DNA from 4 places in the Yersinia sp. SCPM-O-B-9106 (C-191) genome. Region 1 is predicted to be linked to each of the others. Evidence: predicted binding sites of a transcription regulator. Region 1 holds the regulator's gene; each other region holds the start of a gene.

Region 1 (5,695 bases):
GTGCCGTTTAATGACCTGGCTGCGGTAAAAGCGGTCATGGACGACCACACTTGTGCGGTGGTGCTGGAACCTATTCAAGGGGAAGGGGGCATTACCTCCGCGACACCAGAGTTTCTGCAAGGTGTGCGCGCGCTGTGTGATCAACACAAAGCGCTGCTGGTGTTTGATGAAGTGCAAAGCGGTATGGGGCGCAGTGGTAAGCTGTTTACTTATATGCACTACGGCGTGACGCCAGATATCCTCACCACGGCTAAAGCGTTAGGCGGCGGGTTCCCGGTCAGCGCGATGCTGACGACTGAAGAAATTGCCTCGGTGATGGCGGTAGGAACCCACGGCACTACCTATGGGGGGAACCCACTGGCCTGTGCGGTCGCAGAGGCCGCGCTGGATGTGATTAATACCCCAGAGGTACTTGATGGCATTGAACAGCGCCACGGCCTGTTTGTGCAGGCTTTGCAAGAGATTAACAGTAAGTATCAGGTGTTTGATGACATCCGCGGCATGGGGCTACTGATAGGGGCACAATTAACGCCGCAATATCATGGTCGCTCGCGGGAGTTCCTGACGGCAGCAGCAGCGAATGGTTTAATGATTCTTAATGCCGGGCCAGATGTATTACGGTTAGCGCCTTCGTTGGTGATTGAACCCGAAGATATCCAGCAAGGTATGGCGCGTTTAGAAAGGGCGGTTGCCAGCCTGGTCAAAGGTTAAATCGTATTTTTGTCAACGGATTGTGGAGAGGTTTTTTGCCTCTCCTTTTTACGATGCCGTCCCCCGCAGTTTCCGGCTACGCCAAATACCGTGGTGCGGCTGTTGCTGCCATGCCAGCGATGAAACGGTATGCATCACACTCAAATGAGACAAAATACGCCGTAAATTACGTTCAAGTTCAGAGATTTGCGTATCAGTATCTCTATCTGGCATTTGAACAAAATCGTTATTCCCCTCACGGGTATCTGACTCTAGCCGTTGCTGACATTGTTGAATCGCCATTTCACAGAGCTGTAAATACTCTTCCGCCAACCTAACCGTCAGCTGAATGTGGTGTTTATCTGATTCTGCCGGTGACTCTGCCAATGGATAAGCCCGCGTCAGTATAGTCATCTCATTGATATTCCCGACAATAAGTTCGCTATGGGTGGCCCACAGACGCATGTCCGCCAGATATTCTGAGTTGAACCCCGGCTCCTGCATAGCTTCTTTCAGTGAACTGAGGACGGCGTTGCTGGCTTTGTTCACGTGGATGCGCTCAAACGACAGTTGCTCAATATTCGGATTAGGTTTCAACAGGATGCGCAGGATTCTCTGATAACTTTCCAGCGTTTGATGCGCATTTTTACGCAGTAAACCGCTTTGCCACTGCGGCCATAGCCACAATGTACTGGCAAAGGCCAATGCACAGCCGATTAACGTATCTAACAATCGCGGGATTAAAAAGTCCGCACCTTCGCCGGTCAATAACTGCAAGATATAGACCGTAGTGATGGTTCTGAGAATGACCGACCAGCCATAGTTTTTGCGTTGAACCAGATAGGCCCCCAGGGTGATAAGCAACATAATGCTTAGCGTGGTGCCTTCCGGCATTTGAAAATGCAGCAAAGCTGCCGCGAGTAACAGCCCAATCAGGGTGCCAAGGGCGCGGTGATGAATTCGAATTTTAGTGGCGTTATAGCCGTTTTGTGTGACCAGCATCACGGTGAGCAAAATCCAATAAGGTTTAGGCAGATGAATCAAGGTACCGATGTAACTGCCGGCGGCCAAAGTGACGCCAAGGCGAGCGGCATTCCGCAAGGCACTGGATTTAAAAGATAAATAGCTGGTGAGTGCTGGCCAGAACGGCTGAGATAGCTGGCTGGACATCAAAGCGCGTTCATACTGCGGGCGTTGGTCGCTCAGGATTTGGGTAACATGGCTGATATGGTAATAGAAGAATTGTGCCGCTGGGTTATCCGGATGCTGCTGGGCAATCTCTTCCAGTTCGACCAGCGCATCATCTGCACTGAAATGATTTTTCGCTCGGTGATGATAGAGAATATCATCGGCGATGGTGCGCATTTGCGTCGAGATAACCTGCATATTGCGCTTAAGGACTTTCTCTATCGGGCTTTGGTCAATTAACTCTTGCGTTTTTTCTGACTGACTCACTGCCGCGGTGATGTGTTCCTGTAAATCGAGCGCCATCTGAAACAAGTTCAATAGCCGTTTCCGCTCTTTTTTAGTGGCATTGTCTATCAAGTTAAATTGCTGATAAATCTGATTAATCTTGTCCATTATACCTTGTTGCCGGTCAAGCAACGGCGGTATTGCCTTTTCTAGCGCCACATGTTGACCCAACAAACTGTATTTAGCATCACAATAATCGGCCAACAAATGATAAAGCTGACTCAATGGCTCACGGATCGGCTGGTCTTTACATAACCGGAACCATAGCCAGGTAAATAGGCCATACCAGAGAGTCCCCACGGCACACATCAATGGCGCTTGCCAGATAGGCGTACGGCCTACCATGCTGAGGCTAAAAATAGCGGCGATAAGTGCGGCGGGGAGCAGGCGGCCATTGAGCTGGCTGATAGCGCCACTGACACCCAATATTAATGCCAAGCCAAGCATCACCGCAGGTAATGGAATATCCCACAGCAGCAGTTGTTGAGTCAGAAAACTACTGAAAGTAAAGATAGCCCCGCCGACAATCAGTCGCTGGAAGAAATGTTGATGGGGGGTATCTAGCGCTGCAATATTACAGCAGGCGGGTATCAGGGAGAACATCAACCCCAACCGCAATTCGCCTATCGCGAACCCCAATGCCGCCGGCAAGCAGAGAACAAGTGTCTGGCGGAGTGCATAATTGACTTCAGGATGATAAATAAGCCGTTGCCAATTCATATAGGCCCCAGAGATTTATTAATTACATAACATATACCCAGAAGGCGGCAATTGAGCGAGTCCCCAAGAATCTACTTACTTTAAGGTCAACGACCAGTAAGTGACTGGGGTGACAAATCTGCTGGGAGCAGATTTGAACGCTGCTTGCAGCGGCCTCGCAGAGGCGAGGCCCATGGACGGGCCGAGTAGTGAAAGCAGCCAACACACATGCAGCTTGAAGTATAACGGGTATAGAAGAAAACTGGTGCCGAGGGTATCGGCACCAGTTTATAGGGAATTAACGAGTGCCGTAAACGACAATCGTTTTACCATGCGCGGAGATCAGATTTTGATCTTCTAGCATTTTTAGTATCCGCCCCACAGTTTCGCGGGAACAGCCAACTATTTGACCAATTTCCTGGCGGGTAATCTTTATCTGCATCCCATCTGGGTGGGTCATGGCATCCGGTTGTTTTGCCAGATTAAGCAGCGTTTGTGCAATGCGCCCAGTGGCATCCAGGAAGGCGAGGTTACCCACTTTCTCAGATGTTATCTGTAAGCGATTCGCCATTTGTGACGACAGGCGCATCAAGATATCTGGATTAACCTGAATCAGCTGACGGAATTTTTTGTAAGAAATTTCAGCCACTTCACAGGCGGTTTTTGCCCTAACCCAAGCACTACGTTCTTGGCCTTCTTCAAATAATCCAAGCTCGCCGATGAAATCTCCCTGGTTTAAATAGGAGAGAATCATCTCTTTACCTTCTTCATCTTTGATAAGCACCGCAACGGAGCCTTTCACGATGTAGTAAAGCGTTTCGGCTTTTTCACCTTGGTGAATTAGCGTACTTTTCGATGGATATTTGTGGATATGGCAATGAGGCAGGAACCATTCGAGAGTCGGGTCTGTTTGTGGCTTGCCGAGAACCATTCGCTGTTATCCTCTGTTGTTATCGCAGCCTAACTTAACAGGGCTCAGAGTTCCCTGTACGGCGTGCTTATAAAATACACTTTCATTTAGCATATTAATTTGCTCAACTGCCGAAAGGTATAGCCAAGATGCGTACCGAGTAGAAACCCTTCACTGAGTATTGAGAAGCTACCCTATTTAATTCTAAATACAACACTTTCGGTTCTGTTTGTAGCACAGGATGAGGTCGGTGTCTTGTGTTGTATCGCTTCAGCATGATGAACATCGGGTTACATTGCCAGTTTGTAAATGAAAGGGTAGTCTGAATGAGAAAATTTAACCGGGAGCATGAGTTATGCAAGCACGTGTAAAGTGGGTTGAAGGGCTGACATTTTTAGGTGAATCCGCATCTGGTCATCAAGTTTTAATGGATGGAAATGCAGGAGATAAAGCCCCTAGCCCGATGGAAATGTTGTTAATGTCGGCGGGGGGCTGTAGCGCAATTGATGTCGTTTCCATTTTGCAAAAGGGGCGCAACGATGTGCGCGATTGCGAAGTGACATTAACCTCGCAGCGCCGGGAAGAAGCACCGCGCCTGTTTACCCAAATTAACCTGCATTTTATTGTCAGCGGCAAAGGGTTGACTGATAAAATTGTTGAGCGTGCAGTTGAGCTTTCAGCAGAGAAATATTGCTCGGTTTCTTTGATGTTAGGGAAAGCGGCGACTATTACCCACAGTTTTGAGATCCGCGAAATCGCCTAAATAAATCCTTCGCCCTTGCAGCTGCAGAGTTGCTAACCGCCTACCTGCAGCTCCAAGACAGAAGAATTATCCGATCTTCTTGCCTTCCAGCAATTGCTGCACCAGCGGGGCCATAATCAGCTCCATTGCCAGCCCCATCTTCCCGCCGGGGACAACCAACGTGTTGATATTGGAAATAAAAGACCCTTGCAGCATTGCCAATAAGTAGGGGAAATCGATTTGGTCCAAACCTCGGAAATGAATGACAACAAAACTTTCATCCAGTGAGGGAATGGCTTTAGCAGCAAATGGGTTTGAGGTATCGACGGTCGGCACGCGCTGAAAGTTAATGTGGGTGCGCGAGAACTGCGGCGTAATGTAGCTAATGTAATCGTCCATGGAGCGCACCACGGAATCCATCACCGCCTCACGGGAATGGCCGCGCTCACCGGTATCCCGGACTAATTTTTGAATCCACTCCAGGTTGACGATGGGCACCACGCCGACCAGTAAATCTACATGTTTTGCCACATCATGATGCTCGGTCACGACTCCGCCGTGCAGCCCTTCATAAAATAATACATCGGTGGGTTCTGGCAGCGCCTCCCAAGGGGTGAAAGTGCCCGGAATTTGGTTATAAGGTACAGCTTCATCATAAGTGTGCAAATACTTACGTGAACGCCCCGAGCCATTTTTGCCGTACTCTTCCACACTGTCTTCTAACTGACCAAAGTCATTGGCTTCTGGGCCAAAATAGCTGATATGACGCCCTTGATCCCGTGCCTTACGGATGACGGTATCCATTTCTGGGCGGGTATAGCGGTGGAAGCTATCGCCCTCAATTTGCGCCGCGCGAATATTCAATTGCTGAAAAATTTTGCGAAACGCCAGGCTGGTTGTCGTCGTCCCTGCGCCACTTGAGCCGGTGACGGCTATAACCGGATGTTTAGTTGACATATTAGCTGTAACTCCATGGGGTTAGATCCTCAGTGGACAGGCTGAAATTGGCTGTTTTTTAGCGCTAATGGCTGATTTTTTTAGGGCTAAGGGCTATTTTTAGGGCAAATTGTCCGGCTTGTCACTCTGATTTTACTCGGCGAGTGTCGTGATCCGGCGAGGATTATGGCAACTCTTCGGCACCGGCTCGAAATGCACCGCGCGGCATAATATTGATGGTCTCG
Region 2 (5,695 bases), 1.8 Mb from region 1:
ACTGATTTCCGCGATTCTGGTGCTGTTCTTGGGTGTCTACCCGCAGCCGTTGATTTCGCTGGTGCAGTTGGCTCAACCGCTGATGTAATTCATTGTTAAATCGGCAAGTCCAACCCCCGTTCAGCAAAACTGGCCGGGGGTTTTGTTTTATATGTGCCATTGAAATTAAGCTTGTTTAAGGTGGAGGTGGGGTAAAAGTCGGAGGGGAGAGCGGGTTATATTTGGCTATCTTTAAGGTGGTTTTTCATTTTACCTTCAAGGATATTTATGGGTTTTTTTTCTGTTCAAGCAAGTAATGATTCTTCTTTTCAACCATATAGTTATGTGGTTGATGATATATCGCAGCCAAAAACTGATCTATCTAATGCTTTGATAATTGAAGATGCCTGTCATTTTACTTATGGGAACTATAACTGCGCAGTAAATATTATTATTAACCAGAGTGATAGAGCCAATATGACGGCTCTGAAATACACGGGAATATTGCAAGGAAAAATAGATGAAAAGTATGACTGTTTGAGTAGTGTATTCAAGCAGGGCTTGGTGATGTCAAAAGAAGATTATCAGATTAAAAGCAACGAAATACTCTATGAAATTATCGCCAAAGAGTTCACTGGTGTAAAACGTTCCGATATTAATAATGGTGAGTGGGTCAAGATAAACCCGCTAACGAGGGCAATGTTATCTTGGGCTAAAGATAGACATGATAATGTTGATATTAATGCCATTGTTTCAGCAAAAGTTATCCAATATTACAACTATAAAATTCCAGAAAAAATGGAAGAAATATTATCTACAGATAGTTTTATAGTCGACTGTATTGAAGAAATTGTTGAAAGTGTGTTTTGGACCGAAAGTGAAAAAGCGACATTAGCAGATGAATTAGCCGTAAGTATTAAGAAAAAAGTTGAACAAGATACAAAGGTCGCGGTTCTATCGACACAAGCTGAACGGCAGCAGTTTGATCACTTTATCCGCAGTTTTTCATTTAGGCGATGCGCATCACGTTTTTGATGAAAGTAAGTTAACTATTTCATTATTTATGAGATATGGATCGCCAAAAATTCTCTCAATTCAGGTAAACTGCGCGACTTTCATACAATACACTTTCTCTTTTAACCTTTGTTGCGCAGGTAAATACTGATGAACATTATTCTGATGATTGCTATTACCACTGGCATTCTCTCAGGTATTTGGGGTTGGGTTGCGGTTAGCCTCGGGCTTATCAGTTGGGCGGGGTTTCTCGGCTGCACCGCCTACTTTGCCTGCCCACAAGGCGGCTTAAAAGGGTTGCTTATCACCCTGTTAACCTGCGTGAGTGGGGTATTCTGGGCGATGATGATTATTCAGGGTAGTGCCTTACAGCCTGAATGGGCCATCCTTGGCTATGTGTTGACTGGCATGGTGGCGTTTTTGATGTGTATCCAGGCCTGCCAGCAGTGGCTATCCTTTGTCCCCGGCACCTTTATTGGGGCTTGCGCCACTTTCGCTGGTAATGGCCATTGGAAACTGGTGATTGTCTCGCTGTTAGTCGGGGTGGTGTTTGGTTATGCGATGAAGAACAGTGGGTTGTGGTTGGCGGCGCGGCGGAGTCAAAAGGGGAGTTCCTTGGAGTCTTCGATAGAGGTTGATTAAGTTGAATGGGAGACACAGGATCGGATCAGTTTTCGGTTGATATTCAATCTGTTCTTACTTGATCTTCAGCGCCTCAACCGAGCCGGAGGGCAGGCCGGCACCCTTTGGCGGTTGAGGCAATGGCGGTAAAGCGAACCGTAAAGTTCTGACAACCGAACAGGATCATCAAATTAAATCATAAAAGATGATTTGCCACTTTAACCACTATCTTGCGCAGCGGCGCAACTTCTCCCAGTGTTCCCATCGGGCGATGTAACTCGCCAGGGAACAGCAGAGCGATATCGCCGGGAGCCAGTGTTAACAAGGTTTCGCTAGTAATACCTTCAAATAAACCGAAATCCCGCTCAGTATCAAAATCCATCGTTGGGCGCTGGCCCTGAGCTGACGGTGAAGCGCCAATCACCTCACTACCTTCCAGCAAAATATGAATATCAATGTAATAATGATGTAATTCAGGCGCTTGCTCATACAAAGGTTTGGACGCGGCAATAATGTGATTTAGGTAAATCTCGCGGCCTTCAATATCTTGTTCCCCGGCAGGAAGATTGACTAAATCCATTTTGCTGATGGCGGCCAGTGTGCGGCGGATAGCATCCGGATAAAGTGGGTTATTCACCGCGCTTTTTAGTTCATCAAGTATCATAATTATTCCCATATTCCTGCGTGTACATCATGCCGGGCACTTAAGCACAATGACTGATATTATTTTCTGGCTCCAGCGCGGCAATGCAGTGTTCAACAACACCGGCAATGTCAGGCGAGATATCGATTGGAATGATGTCCGGCTCACGGGCATCAGGTGTTTCCAGTGTTGCGAACTGGCTCTTTAACAGGCTTTCCGGCATAAAATGCCCCGCCCGCTGTTGCATTCGGTGCAACACTAAATCGTAATCGCCGGTCAGCCACAGAAAGCGAATACCCTGATTCCCCTCACGTAAACGGTCGCGATATTGTTTTTTTAGTGCCGAACAGACTAAAAAACCCACTTCATTTTTTTGTTGTAAGCTGTATGCCACATCACTTAGCCGCTCAAGCCACGGAGCACGGTCGCTATCATTAAGCGGCTGACCCGATGCCATCTTTTGGATATTGGCGCGTGGGTGCAGATCGTCACCATCTATAAATTTGGCGTTAAGCGCCAGCGCCAGCGCCTGACCCACACAGGATTTACCTGTGCCGGATACGCCCATAACAATAATACATTTACCAGACATAGCTTTCCTCTGTTACCTATCAAGCAGATAACTGACTGAATTCGGATCAAACTGCAACCAGCATGCCACCATCAACAAACAACAGATGACCATTAACAAAGTCTGATGCTTTGGAAGACAGATACACTGCTGCCCCAATCAACTCTTCCGGATCTCCCCAACGGGCGGCTGGCGTGCGTTTGCACAGCCAATCAGTGAAAGCCTTATCGTCGACCAGTGCTTTTGTCATATCGGTTTTGAAATAACCCGGCGCAATACCATTCACTTGAATATTGTAACGGGCCAGCTCAACACACATCCCGCGCGTCAACATCTTCACTGCCCCTTTAGAGGCGGCATATGGCGTAATAGTGTCGCGGCCTAATTCGCTTTGCATTGAGCAAATATTAATAATCTTACCGCGTTGGCGTTTAACCATATAACGGGAGACAGCTTGTGAAACCAAGAATACTGATTTCTGGTTTACCGCGATCACATCATCCCAATCTTTTTCTGGGAATTCAGTAAAAGCGTGGCGGCGCTGAATACCGGCGTTATTAATTAAGATGTCAATGGCACCAATGTTATTTTCTATTTGTGCAATCGCGTCATTAACAGCATCATGGTCAGTGACATTAAATGCCGCTGCATAAGCAACAAAACCGCTGTCGCGTAATTCGGCGACGGCTTTTTCTGCTCGTTCTGCGGTAATATCATTAATTATTATTTCTGCACCAAATTCAGCCAGACCTTTAGCTAATAAAAACCCAATGCCTTGTGCAGAACCGGTAATTAATACTTTGCGGTTTTCTAACGAAAATAAATTCTTCATAATGAATTCCTGATGAAAATGACGCTTATTAAGCGACATTATAAAATCAATATTATTGAATAATGACTGCGTGAAAACATGTGCCTATCAAACCGTTTTCTGTCTCATCAAACTGTGACGAAGATCACTTTAAATCATGTTACGGCAAGCTGTTACCACTTACGTGAGCGACATCGCCTTGAGAGCGGCAAAATACGACTATTTGTGGGGGCTTTATTCATCTCTGGGGGCGGATGCAGATTAACTTATTGATAATAATAGAACTAAATAATAGGAATCATGATTGTTATTGTATTTTAAATCAGTAACATGCTTTTCATTACCTCCGCTAACAGTGCATAATCACTTCATCCCATCCCACACTCTTGTTCCAGGTATATGCCATGAAAAACCAGCGTGTTACGTTACAGGATATCGCGTTACTAGCAGGCGTGACCAAAATGACAGTCAGCCGCTACTTACGCACGCCGGAAAAAGTGGCCCCAGAAACCGGTGAACGTATTGCCCAAGTGATGGCTGAAGTCAATTATAGTGTTGATTCAGAAGGGGAAACTAGCCTCAATCAAAAAAGTCCAAGAATTGGTATTTTGGTGCCATCCTTTAATAACCAAATTTTCTCCGATTTACTGGCGGGTATTGAGTCGGTCACTGCTGCTAGTGGCTATCAAACGCTGGTCGTTAACTATAATTACAATAAAGAACGTGAAGAAGAACAAATAGTTAATCTATTGTCATGCCAGATTTCCGGGTTGATACTCACCGATTCTGAACATACTTTACGTGCGGATAAGTACCTAAATGCTTCGGAACTTCCGGTCGCGCAAGTGATGGATTTGGAACCACAGTTCAACCGTATTACCGTCGGTTTTAATAATTATCAGGCGGCTTATGATATGACGGCGACACTGTTGGCAAGCGGCAAACAGCATGTTGTCTATTTCGGTTCTATGTCTGATGTGCGAGATCGCAAGCGTTATCAAGGATATAGCCAGGCAATGATTGATACCGGGTTCGCACCGCTGCATATTACGCCCAACAAAGTCTCATCTGTCTCTATTGGTGCCGGTATGTTGGCATTGGCACGACAAATGTATCCGCAAGTTGATGCTATTTTCTGTACCAATGATGATATGGCGGTGGGCGTGTTACAAGAATGCTTGAAACTGGGCATGGCGGTGCCAGCGGAAATAGCGATTTCCGGTTTTCATGGGCTGGATATCGGCCAGGCGACCACTCCTGTGCTAGCCAGTGTCACCACTCCGCGTTTTGAAATGGGCAAAGTGGCTGCTGAAATATTGATTAAGAAAATCAAAAAAATCCCTACAATTGAACAGGTTGACCTACATTATCGTATTTCACTGGGGGGAACTATTTAATACTTTCGCTGTTGCTGAAAGATATACAAATTATCTATAACTGCCATTGTGCTCTTTAATGGCAGTGAGTCTTTCCCTCGAATAGTCCACCAAGATACTCCTCCTGAACATAACAAATAGCGCCAATCCATAACATTTTGTTTAAGTCATGGGATTAATCATTAACGCTGGCTTGATTAGCTGAAACAATTCAGCAGGAACAATGATAGGTCGGTCACGTTACCGGTAACATGTTTTCTTAACATGATTTACAGTGACCTGCGTCACAAAATAAAACATTGAAAACAGGTCTCATAATGACATTCGCTGAATGGCTCATCATCCGATGATTACCCGCCGCCATTTTGGTTTTGATTTATTGACATGATCAGGTACTCGTTATGAAAAACAGCAAGTCATCTTCCTTCAAACAAGCCGTATTGATTATCGCCCCGGTAATGGATTATTTGACGGAGAAGTTGGAACAGAATTTCACTGTTCACAAACTCTTTCAGGTTACGGATACTGCTGAGTTTTTTGCGGCGCAGGGCAAGAATATAAAAGGCATTGTGACTCGGGGTGATGTCGGTGTAACCAACGAAGTGCTGGCGTTATTACCCGAAGTACAGATTATCTCAATCTTCGGTGTCGGCACGGATGCAGTGGATTTGGACACAACT
Region 3 (5,695 bases), 1.0 Mb from region 1:
ATTTGGGCTTCGCGCAATTCATCCAGACGCTCTCTGGAGCAATAGCATCTATAAGCAGTGCCGTTTTCCAACATTTGGTCAATGACCGCATTGTAGCGATCGAAACGTTTGGTTTGGAAATACGGGCCCTCATCCCAATCCAGATTTAGCCAGTTCATACCGTCCATAATGGCGTCGATAGCTTCCTGAGTTGAGCGCTCAAGATCGGTATCTTCAATACGCAAAACAAATTCACCACCAAAGTGGCGAGTGAACAACCAGGAATACAACGCGGTACGTGCGCCACCGACGTGAAGATAGCCGGTAGGACTGGGTGCAAAACGGGTTTTGATTTTCATTGGGTTCGATGCCTTATTACGCTACGCCGACCAGCAAAAGCTGGCTGTTGCTCGAAATTCGAAAAAGTAGGCGACATTCTACCACCCTGAGACAATTCCTCAACGATGTTACCGGTATGCCAAGGTTCATAGTGGCGATAAATATCGCATCCTGTTTAAATTTGCGGCGAACGATTGTTTTCGTTTTAAAAACCGTTGACTCACTTCGAACTATCCCTATAATGCGACTCCAACAACACGGCGGGGCGATTAGCTCAGTTGGTAGAGCATCTCCTTTACACGGAGGGGGTCATCAGTTCGAATCTGGTATCGCCCACCAAACTCGACGTGTTATAAAGTAAATGAAATACAAAGCATTAAATGAGATAGATGAGGGCGATTAGCTCAGTTGGTAGAGCATCTCCTTTACACGGAGGGGGTCATCAGTTCGAATCTGGTATCGCCCACCACTCATCCCTCATTGTTTTGAAGTATCAAAGTAGTAGAAGTGGGCGATTAGCTCAGTTGGTAGAGCATCTCCTTTACACGGAGGGGGTCATCAGTTCGAATCTGGTATCGCCCACCACTTCTATACTTTCAGCATTATATAATGGGTCGTTAGCTCAGTTGGTAGAGCAGTTGACTTTTAATCAATTGGTCGCAGGTTCGAATCCCGCACGACCCACCATTATATCTAGTATCTTATTAAATCCCTCAAACTCAGAAGTTGCATACTACACGATATCGTGTGGGTGAGACCCTGCGTTCAGGTTCGAGCCGAGCGAAGCGAGACAGCAACGCTTCAGCGTTGACCCGAAGGGCGAGGCCAGCGGCCGAGTCATCCCACGACCCACCATTATATCTAGTATCTTATTAAATCCCTCAAACTCAGAAGTTGCATACTACACGATATCGTGTGGGTGAGACCCTGCGTTCAGGTTCGAGCCGAGCGAAGCGAGACAGCAACGCTTCAGCGTTGACCCGAAGGGCGAGGCCAGCGGCCGAGTCATCCCGCACGACCCACCATTATATCTAGTATCTTAGTAACCCCCCAAAACTTCCAAATAGCTATTTCCCCCATTTCTTTTTACCGACTTATATCTTTAGCTTTTTAACCTGCCAATAAGCATCATTACATCAAATAGCATGCCCTCGAATCACAGGCATAAAAAAAGGCGCCGTAGCGCCTCTTTAGAGATTATTTTCTGATACTTAGAGTACCAGGCCCGCGATAGACGCAGACAGCACACTGACCAGTGTAGAGCCGTACAGCAGCTTCAAGCCAAAACGAGAAACGACATTACCTTGGTGCTCATTCAGGCCTTTAATCGCACCGGCGACGATGCCGATGGAAGAGAAGTTAGCGAATGAAACCAGGAATACGGACAGAATACCCACACTACGTGGTGACAATTCTGATGCCACTTTCTGCAAGTCCATCATGGCCACAAATTCGTTAGAAACCAATTTGGTTGCCATTATACCGCCGACTTGCAAGGCTTCATGAGCAGGAATGCCCATTACCCAAGCAAACGGGAAGAAGACATAGCCCAAAATACCCTGGAAGCTAATACCAAACAGCAGGCTAAACAGAGCATTCATCGCAGCAATCAATGCGATAAAACCAATCAGCATTGCTGCTACGATAATGGCAACTTTGAAACCGGCCAAGATGTATTCACCCAGCATTTCAAAGAAGCTTTGACCTTCATGCAAGTTGCTCAGCTGTAACTCTTCTTCATCCTCAGCTTTATACGGGTTGATTAGCGACAACACGATAAAGGTGCTGAACATGTTAAGCACCAGCGCGGCGACCACGAATTTCGCGTCCAGCATTGACATATAAGCACCGACAATTGACATCGAGACTGTCGACATTGCCGTTGCTGCCATGGTGTACATGCGTTTTTCAGACATTTTGCCTAAAATATCTTTATAGGCGATGAAGTTTTCAGATTGGCCCAGAATCAGTGAACTGACTGCGTTGAATGATTCCAGCTTACCCATGCCGTTAACTTTGGACAATAAAGTCCCAATAATACGAATAATGACGGGCAGAACTTTAATGTACTGCAGAATACCAATGAGAGCAGAAATAAAGACGATAGGACACAGCACTCTCAGGAAGAAGAATGCGAGGCCTTTATCCCCCATGTTACCGAAGACAAAATCAGTGCCGGTAGCAGCGAACCCCAGTAATTTGTCGAAAAAGCCCGCGAATCCTTTCACAAAACCTAATCCAACTTCTGAATGGAGGAAGAAGTACGCCAGCAACACTTCAATAACCAATAATTGAATAACAAACCGAATGCGGATGCTTTTGCGATCTTTGCAGATAACAAGAGCCAATATGGCCACTACGACTAAGGCCAACGCAAACTGTAGAATATGGGACATATGTGCTCCAAATTAGAGGCAGACTAGGTTTTGGTGGACATTTTATGTAACGGCTACATTAAAAACGAGATATAGACCGCAAATATAGAAATTCACTTTCATAAATGCAAACAAATTAGTGGGGTTGATCACAAAAAATAGGATGTTAATAATATGCTACAGGGATAGTGTAAATATGCTAGTTTGAACAATTGTAGTGAGCGAGCTCGGAAATTGCGATGCAGTATTTAACACAATTTTTCAGAAACCAAGAGCGCCTCCCTTACTGCACGGCAGATTACGCGGTATTAGCTATCAGAGAGATAAGTTTCACCATTCTAAATGCGCTTGATAATTATTATCATTTAGATATTATGGGTGATAAGAGAGTAGCCGTAAATTTCCAAGGGTAATACTGAATGTTGAATAGCCGTGCTGTCGATACACCCCGCCGTAACTCAAGGAGGATCAAACTCTCCCTGATGGGGCCTGCCTTTATTGCTGCCATTGCCTATATCGACCCCGGTAACTTTGCGACTAACATTCAAGCCGGAGCTACCTTTGGCTATACTCTCTTATGGGTGGTGGTGTGGGCTAATGTCATGGCGATGTTAGTCCAATTGCTGTCAGCAAAACTTGGGATCGCGACCGGTAAGAATCTGGCGGAGCATATTCGTGATCGTTTCCCACGCCCGGTAGTATGGGCTTACTGGGTGCAGGCCGAGATTATCGTGATGGCAACAGACTTGGCCGAGTTTATCGGAGCCGCTATCGGCTTCAAATTGCTGCTGGGTGTAACACTGCTACAAGGTGCGGTACTGACTGGCATCGCCACTTTCCTCATTCTTATGCTGCAAAACCGTGGGCAAAAGCCAATCGAAATGGTGATTGGTGGGCTGCTTTTGTTCGTCGCGGCATCTTATATTGTTGAACTGATTTTCTCTCAACCTGAACTGGCGGCCCTGGGGCGCGGGATGATTATTCCGAGCTTACCTAACAGTAACGCGGTGTTTTTAGCCGCCGGGGTCTTGGGGGCGACAATTATGCCGCACGTCATTTACCTGCATTCAGCATTAACACAGACGGAAAGCAAAGAATCCAAAACTGAGCGCTACGCCTCAACCAAGTTTGATGTGGCGATTGCCATGACGATTGCTGGTTTTGTGAATTTGGCCATGATGGCAACCGCTGCTGCGGCTTTCCATTTCAATGGTTATCAACATGTTGCCGAAATCGAAGAAGCCTATTTGACCTTGCAACCCTTGCTGGGCAATGCTGCCGCTACAGTTTTTGGCTTGAGTTTGGTTGCCGCCGGCCTGTCATCGACAGTGGTGGGCACCATGGCTGGGCAAGTGGTGATGCAGGGGTTTGTGCACTTTTATATTCCAATGTGGCTACGCCGCGCGATCACTATGTTGCCGTCCTTTATTGTCATTATGATCGGCATGGACGCGACTAAAATACTGGTGATGAGCCAAGTTTTACTGAGCTTTGGCATTGCATTGGCGCTGGTGCCGTTATTGGTATTCACCGGCAATAAAGAATTGATGGGGGAGTTGGTTGATAACAAACTGACTCAGATTCTGGGTAAATTTGTTGTCTTGTGCGTAATTGGATTAAATGGTTATCTGCTGGCGAGTCTGCTTTAGGTTTATCAGTCAGACGGGTTAAAGATATAAACCCGTCTGAGAGACTGCACGCGAGTTAGTCGTGATGGTGATGGTTACGCCCTTGGCCACGGTGATGTTTTTTGCCGCGGTTGTCATGATGCTTGTCATGTTTCCAGTAGCGCCCTTCGCGGTAATAATAGTTCTTTTTCCACCAATTTCTCTCTTGCCAGCGGTGACCATCCCAGTAATGACCATGACGATTACGCTCGCCTAAATCTCGCCCTTGATGATTTTTCCACCATTGGCGGTCGCGCCAGTCATAACCATCCCAATAATTACCATTGCGATCCTGTTCGCCAATGTGTAAAGAAATACTGGGCAGCAATTCAATGCTCTCGGCATTCGCCATGGGGATAAGAGGGAACCAGGCTAATATTGTTATCAGCAATATGGTTATCGACGGCCAAGGTTTTATCTTTCTCGGCCTCAGGATACTCAGCTTTAACATTGTTGATTTAAATATGGCCGTCTTTAACATTATTTATCCTTTTTTTGCCTTATAGGCTATGGCGTCATCTTAAACAGAAAGTCAGCCGTTGAGATTCGGATAAAACTGTAAAATACGGATTTAGGATTTATCTGTGGGGATAATGAAGAGGGGCACAGGGGGCATCCCCCCTGTTTAGTGATTAAAAAGAGAACGTTTACACTAAAATATCTTCAATCGCTTTTATTTCTGCGTCACTGAACTCGGTATTTGCCAACATGCCGACGGCATCATCAATTTGGCTGGTTTTACTGGCCCCAATCAGGGCTGACGTCACCCGCCCACCACGTAATACCCAAGCTAACGACATTTGCGACAGTTTCTGCCCGCGATCAAGCGCCAGTTCATTTAATTGACGAACCTTGACCAGTTTTTCTGCTGAAAGCTGCTCGGGATTCAGGAACTTACTGTCACTGGCTGCCCGAGAATCCAATGGAATTCCTGCCAGATAGCGGTCAGTTAACAAGCCGCCCGCCAGTGGCGAGAAAGCAATAGAACCGACGCCATATTCATCCAACGTATCTTGTAACTCGGCTTCAATCCAGCGCTCAAACATAGAGTATTTAGGTTGGTGAATCAGGCAGGGGGTGCCGAGCTGAGCGAGAATTTCACAGGCTTGGCGCGCTTGTGCCGCAGGGTAGTTCGACAAGCCGATATACAAGGCTTTGCCTTGGCGCACCAGTAAATCCAGTGCCGCCATGGTCTCTTCTAGCGGGGTATTAGGGTCTGGCCGGTGATGATAGAAAATATCAACATAATCCAAACCCATGCGCTGCAAACTTTGATTGATGCTCGCGACCAGATATTTTTTTGAACCCCAATCCCCATAAGGGCCGGGCCACATG
Region 4 (5,695 bases), 1.7 Mb from region 1:
TCGTTTGGCCTTATGAGAAAAGGGGCTGGAGATCCATTGAACTTCAGACTTTCGATAATATCACAGGCTTTAAATCTTGCAGCAAATCAACGATAAAGTAGTAGCGTATCATTGATATTGCGCAACTTTTTATAGGGCTGAAATGGGCAGGGCGGTGGGTTCATCAATGACAGGTAATAAAAAAGCCACTCGAATGAAAGTGGCTTTTGGTGGAAATTTATACTCTAAATATCAATCCATTATTTGGAGATATGAGAGATCAAATCCAGAACTTTGTTTGAGTAGCCAGTTTCGTTATCGTACCAAGAAACCAGTTTCACAAAGTTGTCATTCAACGCGATACCGGCTTTAGCATCGAATACTGAAGTCAGTTTTTCGCCGTTGAAATCGGTAGAAACAACGTCGTCTTCGGTGTAACCCAGAACGCCTTTCAGCTCGCCTTCTGAAGCTGCTTTGATTGCAGCACAGATTTCTTTGTAAGAAGCTGGTTTTTCCAGACGTGCAGTCAGGTCAACAACAGAAACGTTAGGAGTAGGAACGCGGAACGCCATACCCGTCAGTTTGCCGTTCAGTGCTGGGATAACTTTACCCACTGCTTTAGCTGCACCGGTAGAAGAAGGGATGATGTTCTGGGATGCGCCGCGGCCGCCGCGCCAGTCTTTGTGAGACGGGCCATCAACAGTTTTCTGAGTTGCGGTAGTTGCATGCACAGTGGTCATCAGCGCTTCAACGATGCCGAACTTGTCGTTGATCACTTTAGCCAGTGGAGCCAGGCAGTTAGTGGTACAAGAAGCGTTAGAAACGATTTCCTGACCTGCGTATTCTTTGTGGTTTACGCCCATAACGAACATTGGGGTGTCATCTTTAGACGGGCCAGTCAGAACAACTTTCTTCGCGCCAGCAGCGATGTGCTTACGTGCAGTTTCGTCGGTCAGGAACAAGCCAGTTGCTTCAGCAACAACGTCAACGTTGACTTCGTTCCACTTCAGGTTAGCCGGATCTCTCTCTGCGGTAACACGGATGGTTTTACCGTTAACAACCAGATGGCCGTCTTTTACTTCTATAGTACCGTCGAAACGACCGTGGGTAGAGTCGTATTTCAGCATGTACGCCATGTATTCAGCGTCCAACAGGTCGTTGATTGCAACGATCTCGATGTCAGAACGTTCCTGAGCAGCACGGAAAACAATGCGACCGATACGGCCAAAACCGTTGATACCTACTTTGATAGTCATATATTCCACCAGCTATTTGTTAGTGAATAAAAGGTTGGTTGTAAAATTACAAAAACCTTACCGAGCGTCAAGCGGAATCGTGTCAATTATTGCTACAAATCAAACCAAGGACGTTAGATCGAACATTAATCACGCGTTTCCAGATACGATTAGCCTCATTTTTATATTGGGGCGAATTATTCAGTTTAAAGTGAGAATCAGTAATATTTGCGATTTTTATCACATTTATACTGTTGCCACTTTGATGGCATACAGTTTAGGACAATTTTAACTGCTTTGTTGTTAATTTTTTGTTATTATTAGACGTTGTTTTCGTTGACTTTATTCCCTGCCAGAGAACCGCACAAATGGCTAAAGAACTGAACCCTACAGAAAATATTGAGAAACTGACCGATATTCAGCGGCATGTCACCCAACAGCGGGGGACGGAAGCACCTTTTAGCGGAAAGTTACTGCATAATAAGCGCGAGGGCATCTACCAATGTCTGTGCTGTCATCAGCCGCTTTTTATCTCAGAATCAAAGTTTGATTCCGGCTGTGGTTGGCCGAGTTTTTATCAGCCGCTTGATGCAGAATCTATCCGCTATATTGATGATTATTCTCATAATATGCACCGTGTTGAGATCCGTTGTGGTCATTGTGATGCGCACTTGGGGCATGTCTTCCCTGATGGCCCACAACCGACCGGCGAGCGCTATTGTGTGAACTCGGCATCACTGAATTTTGTTGATGATCAAAATGGTGAACAAACTGCAGGTTAAATGTGCATTTTTGTCCCTCATTTTAGATGTGAAAAATCGATTCAGCTTATTATTCGTTTACTGAGGATGCTCTGATGGAGCTTGAAGACCTGATTTCAGTGATGACGCCCGAAATTTACCAGCGTTTGATGCAAGCCGTTGAGTTAGGTAAATGGCCAGATGGGGTGGCACTGACGCCGGAACAGAAAGAGAACAGCCTGCAAATGGTCATGCTGTGGCAAGCGCGTCATAATAAGGATGCACAGCATATGAGCATCGGCACCGATGGCCAGATAGTGATGAAAACCAAACAAGAGCTGAAGCAGCAATTCAGCCAGCCGACACTGGTCAAGTTGAAGCCTGAGTGCTCACTAAGGTAAGTCAGGTTGAATGCACAATTTAAGTTGCAGGTTCAAACGGAGCCACATTCGGCTCCGTTGATGTTTATACCCGTCAACCCACCAGTGCTTTTATTTCAGCCATAAACTGTTCCAACGACTGTATGTTTGCTCCTGCTGCATTCATTGCATCAAGGGCCTGCTGGCTGTCTTGTGGTTGCAGATTGACCCCACGGCAACCCTCACTGATGACGGATGTTTTATAACCTAATGTCAATGCATCTAACACGGTGTATTTCACACAGTAATCTGTTGCCAACCCCATAATGAACAAATGGTCAATTCCCTGCTGTCGTAACCAATCGTCCAGCGGCGTTTTCGCTCGTCGACCATTGTCGAAAAAGGCGCTGTAGCTGTCGATATCAGGATCTTGGCCTTTACGGAAAATGTCGGTAATCGCCTCTTGATTTAACTGCGGATGCAAAGCCGCGCCAGACGTATTTTGGACACAATGCACTGGCCACCACACTTGGGGTAATCCCGCCAAATCACCGACAGCCCAAGGCTCAGCCTGTGAATTAACGGCAAAACTCCGGTGCCCGGCAGGGTGCCAATCCTGACTGGCGATGACCGGTATTTTATGTCTCAGACAGGTGTCAATGGCCTCATTAGCAATGGCAATCACTGCATCACCCTCGGCAACTGCCAACGCACCACCGGGACAAAAATCATTTTGCAAATCAATTAAGAGCAGTGCGGTATTCATTCACATTCCACCAAATCAGTTAGTCTCAGTCAGTTCGCCGCGCAGGTTTTGTTGCATCAACTGGCGAATCTCTTCGGGGGAGAGAGATTGGCTTAATAAATAATGCAATTTAGTCAGTGCCGCTTCCACCGTCATATCAAAGCCACTGATAACACCGGCGTGCGCTAACGCATTCCCGGTGGCATATCCGTCCATATTGACTCTGCCAGAAATACACTGTGTCAGATTCATCACTACAATACCGCGGTCGCTGGCATTTTTTAACTCATCTAATAACTCGGCTTTTTGTGGTGCATTTCCCACACCATAGGAGCGCAATATAAGCGCTTTTACCGGTTGCAACAGGAAATTGCGCACCACCGCCCCAGAGATTCCAGGATAAATAGTGACGACCCCAATGGGTTGAGGTGTGATCTTGTGAACAATCAATGGGCCGTTAACCGCCGGGGATTCGACTGCGGCCATCCGGCGAATATGAATCCCGGCCTCAAGCAACACCGACAAATTAGGAGAAGCAAAAGCATCAAATCCATCAGCATGTGCTTTGGTGGTGCGGTTACCGCGAAAAAGTTTGTTATTAAAGAACAAACTAACTTCATTCACCGGGTGATTGGCAGCCAGATAGAGCGCGTTGAGTAAGTTGGTTTGCCCGTCAGAACGCAACTCGGCTAAAGGAATTTGCGAACCGGTAACAATCACCGGTTTAGCTAAATTCTCCAGCATAAAAGAGAGGGCGGAGGCAGTAAATGCCATGGTGTCAGTGCCGTGCAAAATAACAAAGCCATCATATAAATCGTAATTTTGCTGAATATCATTGGCAATATGCTGCCAGTCCTCCGGTGTCATATCCGAAGAATCAATCAATGGGGCATATTCATGGATAGTAAAATCCGGCATCTCGGGGCGATGGAATTCCGGCATTAGCGCAAGCTGGCGCTGTAGATGGCCGGAAACAGGAATGTATCCGTTATCGGAGCGCTGCATGCCAATAGTCCCGCCAGTATAGGCGACATAAATAGATTTCTTTTGCATGGGTCATATGCCTAAAAAATAGTACAAAATGAGATAGATGAATTATAGGGCGACTGGCGAGGAAAAAAAGCCCGGCGGGTGCCGGGCAGAGTATTTATCTACTATTTACTCAATTGACTAGCGCACATCACCGCATGTTAGACATAAAACATAGCGATTCTGCGGGTCATTGAGTGTATTTAATAAATTGGGTTGATCTTTCACCGCTTGCGCCATTGCGGAAATAGGCGCAGGCAACCAGGCTTGAATTGCAGCAGGCAACATCGCCTGTACTGATGCGCTCATTTGACCGAAAATCAAATCACTGAGGCTGGGTTCATCAACAAACCAGTTCAGTTGCCAGGTTTTCAGTTGTGCCAGCTCAGCCACTTTCTTAACGGCGTCATCAAAGTCACCCAGTTGATCTACCAGACCATTATTTTTGGCATCCAGCCCAATCCACACATGGCCCTGCGCGATTTGGTCAACTTGCTCTGGCGTTTTGTGGCGGGCAGTCGCGACCAAATCAATAAAGGTTTTATAACCATTTTCGATATTGATTTGCATCATCTGAGAGAACTCAGGCGGCAAGTCTTTGGTCACAGAAATATTCGCCAGTGGTGAAGTCGCGACACCGTCGGTATGCACGCCAATGCTTTCCAGTGTGTTTTGGAAAGTATTAATCACCCCGAAAATACCAATCGAGCCGGTCAAAGTGCTTGGGTTAGCGATGATATAGTTAGCTGGGGTTGAGATCCAATACCCACCTGACGCCGCCATACCGCCCATTGATACCACTAATGGTTTATTGGCTGCACGTAACGCCGCTAATTCAGAGCGAATCAGTTCAGAGGCGCTCACGCTACCGCCTGGGCTATTTACCCGCAAGATAACAGCTTTAATTTTTGGATCCAAACGCGCCTGACGAATTTGCGCCGCCAGAGCATCACCGCCAACATTCCCAGGGGTCTGTGGGCCATCCATAATCGCGCCATTAGCAAAGAGAACCGCTATCTGCTCGCCTTGTTGTGGGGTTGGCGTCGGTTGGTAGTCATAAATGCTGACATAGTTGAAATCGTTACTTTTCTTATCCCAGCCAAAGGCTTTAACCAACTCATTTTCCACATCCGGACGTGTGGCTAATTGATCAACCAGTTTGCTCGCCAGTGCATATTGCGCCGGAGAACCGCCAGCGGCCTGTAAACCACTGATAACCCCTGCAGCCCCTGGGAATAATTGTTCTGGGGTTAATTGCCGGTTAGCGGAAACCGCCGTCAGATAATTTTGCCATAGACCGCCAATCCAACGGCTGTCTGCTTCCCGTGCAGCCGGCGACATATCATCACGAATCATCGGCTCTACCGCCGATTTATAGGTGCCGACACGGAAGATATTGGTGGTGACTTTGAGTTTTTCCAGTAACGATTTGTAATACAGATTATTGCTGGCAAACCCATGCAGATCGACCGCCCCTTGTGGGGATAGATAGATCTTATTGGCAAAGCTGGCTAAATAGTATTGAGTTTGATTATAACTATCGCCAATAGCATAAATGGGTTTGCCCGAATCACGGAACTCCCGCAGTGCTTTCCCAATATATTGTAG

What was found. Region 1 encodes CRP, which controls carbon source genes, mostly activating them, when cyclic AMP is high. Its sites were predicted from a motif close to ATGTGANNNNNNTCACAT; they were not measured.
Positions count from the first base shown of each region.
Region 2: idnO (gluconate 5-dehydrogenase) is a predicted target of CRP. The motif match lies at 3,773-3,790, and genes of this name have one in related genera.
Region 3: OP863_RS05940 (NupC/NupG family nucleoside CNT transporter) is a predicted target of CRP. The motif match lies at 2,831-2,848, and genes of this name have one in related genera.
Region 4: msrB (peptide-methionine (R)-S-oxide reductase MsrB) is a predicted target of CRP. The motif match lies at 1,443-1,460, and genes of this name have one in related genera.

Region 1 covers NZ_CP110791.1:277,937-283,631, forward strand. The annotation lists gene argD (bifunctional acetylornithine/succinyldiaminopimelate transaminase) at 1-711, shown strand, start outside; gene OP863_RS01085 (YccS/YhfK family putative transporter) at 760-2,883, opposite strand; gene crp (cAMP-activated global transcriptional regulator CRP) at 3,161-3,793, opposite strand; gene OP863_RS01095 (OsmC family protein) at 4,128-4,535, shown strand; gene OP863_RS01100 (phosphoribulokinase) at 4,602-5,471, opposite strand; gene OP863_RS01105 (YheU family protein) at 5,635-5,695, opposite strand, start outside.
Region 2 covers NZ_CP110791.1:2,920,786-2,926,480, reverse strand. The annotation lists gene nuoN (NADH-quinone oxidoreductase subunit NuoN) at 1-88, shown strand, start outside; gene OP863_RS13350 (hypothetical protein) at 268-1,014, shown strand; gene OP863_RS13345 (DUF1097 domain-containing protein) at 1,144-1,635, shown strand; gene OP863_RS13340 (YhcH/YjgK/YiaL family protein) at 1,811-2,278, opposite strand; gene OP863_RS13335 (gluconokinase) at 2,319-2,849, opposite strand; gene idnO (gluconate 5-dehydrogenase) at 2,896-3,660, opposite strand; gene OP863_RS13325 (substrate-binding domain-containing protein) at 4,044-5,036, shown strand; gene OP863_RS13320 (2-hydroxyacid dehydrogenase) at 5,417-5,695, shown strand, end outside.
Region 3 covers NZ_CP110791.1:1,299,332-1,305,026, forward strand. The annotation lists gene gltX (glutamate--tRNA ligase) at 1-338, opposite strand, end outside; tRNA gene OP863_RS05910 (tRNA-Val) at 582-657, shown strand; tRNA gene OP863_RS05915 (tRNA-Val) at 712-787, shown strand; tRNA gene OP863_RS05920 (tRNA-Val) at 828-903, shown strand; tRNA gene OP863_RS05925 (tRNA-Lys) at 930-1,005, shown strand; RNA gene OP863_RS05930 (RtT sRNA) at 1,050-1,176, shown strand; RNA gene OP863_RS05935 (RtT sRNA) at 1,218-1,343, shown strand; gene OP863_RS05940 (NupC/NupG family nucleoside CNT transporter) at 1,530-2,714, opposite strand; gene OP863_RS05945 (Nramp family divalent metal transporter) at 3,113-4,342, shown strand; gene OP863_RS05950 (DUF2502 domain-containing protein) at 4,398-4,841, opposite strand; gene OP863_RS05955 (aldo/keto reductase) at 5,008-5,695, opposite strand, start outside.
Region 4 covers NZ_CP110791.1:2,027,388-2,033,082, forward strand. The annotation lists gene gapA (glyceraldehyde-3-phosphate dehydrogenase) at 240-1,235, opposite strand; gene msrB (peptide-methionine (R)-S-oxide reductase MsrB) at 1,583-1,996, shown strand; gene OP863_RS09365 (YeaC family protein) at 2,071-2,355, shown strand; gene pncA (bifunctional nicotinamidase/pyrazinamidase) at 2,429-3,079, opposite strand; gene ansA (asparaginase) at 3,095-4,111, opposite strand; gene sppA (signal peptide peptidase SppA) at 4,229-5,695, opposite strand, start outside.